Linked DNA regions of Saccharobesus litoralis. The protein of the gene in region 2 interacts with the protein of the main gene of each other region in a pairwise test. Links are inferred from orthologs where the notes say so. Each region holds a gene or a part of one and is shown on either strand. Other genes may lie near its edges. The genes, in order: topA and C2869_RS08950.

Region 1 (3,500 bases), 2.5 Mb from region 2 along the record:
CATTAATATTCAAAAAGTCGCTGCCAATACCATAGCTGAAGTACAAGATGTAACCGATCTTATGCGTGAAATCTGCGAACCGATGCAAGATGCAGCTTCATCTACCACGCAAAACCTAGATAAAATGAATGAGTGTAACCAAGCGATGGAAGACGTATTAGAATTGGCTAGCCAAGTTATTGCGTCAATGCAAGAGCAAGAGCATACCGCAGATGAAGCCAATAATGCGGCGTCAGAAATGAAAAAGCTGAATGACAATGCCATGAATGACGAGCAAGTTCAAATGATAAGCGAGAGTGATCTACAAGCGCTTAAACTCGATATCACCACTGCGCTAAAAGCGGTAAAAGTAAAAAATAGCGCTAACAATACTGACGATCGAATTAGCAATAAAGCGGATAATAATGAAATAGAATTATTTTAAGCTCACTATTAAATTCAAAGAATTCATAAAAATGAACAAATAAAAACACCGCGTTAACGCGGTGTTTTTATTTTTATATGTTAAGTGAAAAAGCTTATTTTTTCTTAGCTCTTGGTTTCTTCACTTTGCCTTCTTCTTGCCATTGGCCTTCTCGGTAGAAAGCTGACCATCCAGACGCTTTACCATCGACTTCACTCGCAAGGTACTGTGATTTAGTCTTACGGCTAAATTTAACAACGGCAGGGTTACCTTCTGGATCCGTTTCTGGGCCATCAGCTAAGTAATAAAACTTACTAGAGATACGATCTCTAAATCGTTTCAACTCACTGACTAAAGGCGCACGGGTTTCGCGCGATTTAGGGAATGTATGCGCAGCTAAGAATATACCTGCAGCGCCATCGCGAAGTACAAAATAAGCTTCAGACTTTTCGCACTCTAACTCTGGTATATGAACAGGATCTTCTTTAGGTGGAGCCGGCTGACCACTCTTTAACAACTTACGCGTGTTTTTACAGGTTTCACTGGTACAATCAAAATATTTACCAAATCGACCATTTTTTAACTGCATATCCGCGCCGCATTTGTCACATTCTAAAACAGGTCCATCATAACCTTTTATTTTAAACGTGCCTTTTTCGACTTGAATGCCTTCACAAATCGGTGAGTTACCACAAACATGTAACTTACGTGTTTCGTCTATTAAGTAACTGTCCATCGCTGTACCACAGATCTGGCAACGTTTTTTCGCCATTAATGCATTGGTTTCAGCGACTTCATCATCATCTCCAGCAGCAACGGCTTCTTCGCCTGGAGTTAAGTTCATTGTATTAGTACAACGCTCTTTTGGCGGTAACTGATAGCCGCTACAACCTAAAAATACGCCAGTAGATGCAGTACGCACCGTCATTGGACGCTCACACTTATCACAACTAATATCAGTAGGAATAGCCTGATTAGTACGCATACCCCCTTCTTCTGGAGGCTGTTCAGCTTTGGCTAATTTGCCAGTAAAGTCAGAGTAGAAATTATTGAGCAATTGTTTCCAGACTAAATCACCATCGGCGACGTCATCGAGTTGCTTTTCCATGTTGGCGGTAAAATCATAGTTCATTAAATCAATGAAGTTTTCCATTAATCTGTCTGTGACGATTTCACCCATTTTTTCAGCATAGAAACGTTTATTTTCTAAACGGACATATCCGCGATCCTGGATCGTCGATATGATAGAAGCGTAAGTAGAAGGACGACCAATACCTTGTTTTTCTAATTCTTTTACCAAAGCAGCTTCACTAAAACGCGCAGGCGGTTTAGTAAAGTTCTGTTTAGGGTTTAACTGGTTAAGTTTAAGTATTTCCCCAGCCGCAACATCAGGTAATAACTGATCTTCAGCGCCTTTTTTGGTAACTGGCGGTTGTGCTTTAGTCCAGCCATCAAATACTAACACACGGCCTTTAGCACGTAATTCAAACTCTGCAGCATTAACAACAATAGTTGAACTGGTATATTTAGCCGGTGTCATTTGACAAGCCACAAACTGACGCCAAATTAAGTCGTACAAACGTTTGGCATCTTGCTCCATATCACCTAAATGACCTGGCGCAATATTGACATTTGAAGGGCGAATAGCTTCATGCGCTTCTTGAGCCCCTTCTTTACTGCCATAAAAATTCGGTTTTTCAGGTAAGTAACCATCACCAAACTGCTCGTCAATGTAACCGCGAACAGAAGCGACAGCTTCAGCACTTAGGTTAGTCGAGTCTGTACGCATGTAGGTAATATGGCCAGCTTCGTATAAGCGCTGAGCCAACATCATGGTCTTTTTCACCCCAAAACCTAAACGGGTACTGGCAGCTTGCTGTAATGTTGACGTAATAAATGGCGCTGAAGGACGACTTTGCGTCGGTCTATCTTCTCGGTTTTCAACCTTATATTCTGCTTGACGCAAAACACTTAATGCCGCATCGGTTTGCGCTTGATTACTCGGACGAAAGTTATTACCCGATTGTTTAACGACATTTAACGCTAATTCTGTGCCATTGGCTGTCGATGTATCTGCCGCGACTTCCCAAAACTCTTCGGGAACAAAGGCTTTAATTGAACGTTCTTTTTCAACAACTAAACGCACCGCTACCGATTGAACTCGACCCGCAGATAATCCGCGCGCGACTTTTTTCCACAATAACGGCGATACCATAAAACCAACTACGCGGTCTAAAAAGCGACGGGCTTGCTGAGCGTTAACTCGGTGCATATTCAAGTCAGTTGGCTCGGCAAAGGCATTTTGGATCGCATTTTTTGTAATTTCATTAAATACGACACGCTTAAATTGCTCGTCTTCACCACCTATAAGCTCTTTTAAATGCCAAGCTATAGCTTCCCCTTCCCTATCCAAATCCGTTGCGAGATAGACAGTGTCAGCGTCTTTAGCAAGCTTTTGCAGCTCAGATACTACCTTTTCTTTACCGGGTAAGACGTCATATTCTGCTTGCCAATCTTTTTCAGGATTAATTCCCATGCGGGCAAACAAGGCTTTTTTGTCTTTTTCTTTTTTATAAGCAGCTTTTTGTTCGGGCGTCATACCTTTAGTTTCACTAGCAGTAGAGCCGGATTTTCCTTTACTCGACGTTGGTAAATCACGCACGTGACCAACACTCGACTTAACAATAAAGTCGCTTCCCAAGTATTTGTTTATCGTTTTCGCTTTGGCTGGCGACTCGACAATAACAAGAGATTTTCCCATCTGTAATCTTATTTCGCTTATTCAATCTAGCCGTAGTGGCCGTTCTTATTTATTAGGTATATCTGCAAAACTAGTCGCTAGCAAGCAAATTATTGGCAAATTAATTTTTAATGCAATTCGCGATACCACAAATTAAACATATAATTTAGTTAACATTTTCGTTTTTTCTACGCTTTTTTAGCTTTTCTTTCCCATTGACAGGACAAGTTATGAAGTATTATGAAGTAAATTTCGATGGGCTCGTTGGTCCCACTCACAACTATGCCGGGCTTGCATATGGCAACTTAGCATCACAAGTAAATGCTAATTCAAAAGCTAACCCTAAACGCGCAGCAT
Region 2 (3,284 bases):
AAGCAAAGCCAGCATAATGACAATAAAGACAACGGCATAAGCCGCGAAAAAGCCCCAGACAGCGTCTACCACCCTATCTGATAATGCCTTGCCACCTAGCTTAATTGAAAAAACAGCTTTAGGGTGGATCAAGCGGTTTAGTTCGCGTACCCCTTGTAAATACAACAAAAGTACCCGCACCACTTTCATGCCGCCGCCGGTTGAACCGGCACAACCACCAATAAAAGATGAAAATAGCAGCAGTAGTGGTAACAGTAACGGCCAACTCGCAAATGAATCGGTGGCAAATCCGGCCGTAGTGCTAATAGATACGGCTTGAAATAAAGCGTGGTTCATCGCTTCTTCTGGGTTTGCATAGTATTGAGTTTCGAGTAAAACCCAAAAACAGCCTAGGGTTAATATTAACTGAATACCAATAAAAACTTTAAACTCAGGGTCGCGAATGTAGCCCATAATGGAGCGCCCGCGCACGGCTGCATAATGTAATGCGAAATTAATACCGGCGATGATCAAAAAGACGACACAAATAATATTAATAACAGGACTATTGAAATAGCCCATACTCGCATCATGGGTTGAAAAGCCGCCAATGGCGATTGTCGAGAAAGCGTGACAGATAGCGTCGAATAAACTCATGCCAGCAAGCCAATAAGCTGCCGCGCAGACCGTGGTTAGCGTTAAATAAATCATCCATAAATGTTTGGCAGTGTCAGCAATGCGAGGGGTCATTTTGGAATCTTTAACAGGGCCAGGTGTTTCAGCTCGATAAAGCTGCATGCCCCCGATACCTAGCATAGGTAGAATGGCTACGGCTAGTACGATGATCCCCATGCCCCCCAGCCATTGCAGTTGTTGGCGGTAAAACAAAACGGCTTTGGGCAAATAGTCTATCCCCGTAATCACGGTTGCCCCTGTGGTCGTTAAGCCAGAAAAACTCTCAAATATGGCATCAGCTAAATTCATATCCGGAGATTCAAGTAGCATAAAGGGCAAACTACCAAATGCACCCAGTACCACCCAGAACGCGACGACAATCAAGAATCCCTCGCGCGCTTTTAAATCGGCTTTGTGGTGCCGATGCGGGTACCACATAAATAGACCCGCGAAAATACTGAAAACGAAGGCTAATACAAAAGCTAAACCACCGCCGTCTTTATAAATAAGGGAAACAAGCGCTGGTGGGATCATGGTTGAACTAAATAAAGCCACCAAAAGGCCGAGGATACGGATTATAGAGCGGTATTTCATTGGCTAACGCTTTGAGTTATTTTTGTTATGATTTAAGAGCCTTTAACGATAATTGCATATCGCGCAGACGAGTATTTAAATTTTCGCTATTCGTGACACTAAGCGCAAGCTGTAATTGCACTGATTGCGTATATTCTGCATTAACTATCTCGCCATCTTCTTGGGCCAGCCAATATTGAATTTGCTCCCATTGGCTATAACTGCAATCGAGAGTGAATATTTGTTTCTCTACTTTCAGTTGGGTTTGTAAAACCTCAAGCGCTTGTTTTACCCCGCCACCATAGGCTTTAACCAAGCCGCCTGTGCCTAATTTTATACCGCCAGAATAGCGCACAACAACAGCTAGTACATGACCTAACCCTGAACCTTGCAGTACCGCTAACATGGGTTTGCCGGCTGTGCCACTGGGCTCGCCGTCGTCAGAAAATCCATATTGATTGGAGTCATGTGGGGCTCCAGCGACAAAAGCGGAGCAATGATGTCTGGCATCTTTAAACTCTTGCTTAATCTCGGCAATAATTTGTTTGGCTTGCTGGCTATTTTGTACAGGAATGAGTCGTGTGATAAATCGACTTTTTTTAATGGTTTCTTCTACTTCACACGTTGCTGCAGGGACTAAGTATTGACTCATGTAAATTGATAAACAAATACGGCAAGCGCTTAGTTTAACAAAATTATAGTCTTCTCGCTCAGGTCTTATGGTTCATTGTCAGCGCTTACTCTCGACTTTGGCTCCTGCGTCGTCCTACTACCTAAATCCCTTTAGGCAGCCCCAATCACATAGTAGAGCATATGCTCATGGGGTCTCAAAGCTTGACAGCTTTGCTTACATGGATGTAAGTACTTAGGTTTCGTCTGGAACTAGAAACCTGCCCCTAAAACCTGATCGCTTTGACTATATATTTAAGCAAGCCCCGCTTGTCGGGTGAGATTGATAGTGCTGGTTGTTTGTACTAACACATTATCTTCAATGCGGATGCCACCAAAAGGGATAAAGTTGTCTACGCGATCCCAATTAATGTATTTGCCCTGATCTGATTGCTTTAGTTTATTAAGCAGGCTTTCAATAAAATACAAGCCAGGTTCAATAGTGACTAACATCTTGTTTTCTAGCTTACGAGTGGTACGCAAGAATGGATGGTCTTGAGGTGCTGGCATGTGCGTACCGCGGTCGTCAGCCATAAAGCCACCGACATCATGTACTTGTAATCCTAAGTGATGCCCCAAGCCGTGCGGAAAAAAGCTATTGGTGATCCCTTGTTGCAAGCTATCTTTGGCTGAAAGGGTAACAATATCTAATTCGACCAGTAATTCGGCTATTTTAACGTGACATTGATGATGTAAATCGCCAAAGCTGAGGTTGGGTTTGACTAAGTCAATTAATTGTTGCTGTATAGCGGCTAGGCGATTAATGACCTGTTGGAATTCATTGTTTTTATAGCTATAAGTTCGCGTAATATCCGCGGCGTAACCATTAAACATGGCTCCAGCGTCAATTAATAAACTCAATGGGGCTGAGGGAGCTAGCCTTTCATGCTGTGTATAGTGCAATGTCGCAGCGTTTTGGTTAAATGCAATGATATTAGGATAAGGTAAGTCCTGCTCTACCATTTGCCCTGCGGCTAAGTAAGCATAGTGCACATCCAACTCACTTAAGCCATTTAAAAAAGCCTGCTTAGCGGCTAAATGACATTTTACGGCTTTTTCAGTGGCTAACTTGATGCAAGTGACTTCGTAATCAGATTTATATGCGCGATGATAATGAAAGTAATTGAGCACAGGTTCAGGGTTGATTTGCTCAAAACCGAGCGCTTTGGCCACTTCGATATGTTCACCTATATAGGCGTAACGGTCGACAATGCGCGGCAGTAACTTTTCAACCTGATTGGCTTGAGTTAGCACATGGATATCATAAAAATCAGTCCAGTAGTCGTCTTCGAGCGTATCTGTTTTGTGCCAAAAATCATCCGGTTGGTAGTAAATCAGGGTTGGTTTGTCTGTGCCATTTACGATCAACCAGCAGTTCGCTACATTGA

Evidence for each region.
Region 1: the proteins of C2869_RS08950 (region 2) and topA interact in binary tests that used the Escherichia coli proteins (3 or more experiments, as listed by UniProt). The link is inferred for Saccharobesus litoralis from one-to-one orthologs.

Annotation. Positions count from the first base shown.
Region 1 is NZ_CP026604.1:57,796-61,295, reverse strand. The notes cover bases 319-3,488. They hold topA (type I DNA topoisomerase), read right to left. Parts: upstream 3,165-3,488; coding sequence 519-3,164; downstream 319-518. Other genes in these bases: C2869_RS00215 (N-succinylarginine dihydrolase), read left to right, coding at 3,374-3,488; C2869_RS00225 (methyl-accepting chemotaxis protein), read left to right, coding at 319-424. In the rest of the region: more of C2869_RS00225, read left to right, coding at 1-318; more of C2869_RS00215, read left to right, coding at 3,489-3,500. UniProt on the Escherichia coli protein: Releases the supercoiling and torsional tension of DNA, which is introduced during the DNA replication and transcription, by transiently cleaving and rejoining one strand of the DNA duplex.
Region 2 is NZ_CP026604.1:2,541,684-2,544,967, forward strand. The notes cover bases 77-3,030. They hold C2869_RS08950 (YigZ family protein), read right to left. Parts: upstream 1,880-3,030; coding sequence 1,274-1,879; downstream 77-1,273. Other genes in these bases: C2869_RS08945 (TrkH family potassium uptake protein), read right to left, coding at 77-1,248; pepQ (Xaa-Pro dipeptidase), read right to left, coding at 2,152-3,030. Outside these bases: more of C2869_RS08945, read right to left, coding at 1-76; more of pepQ, read right to left, coding at 3,031-3,284.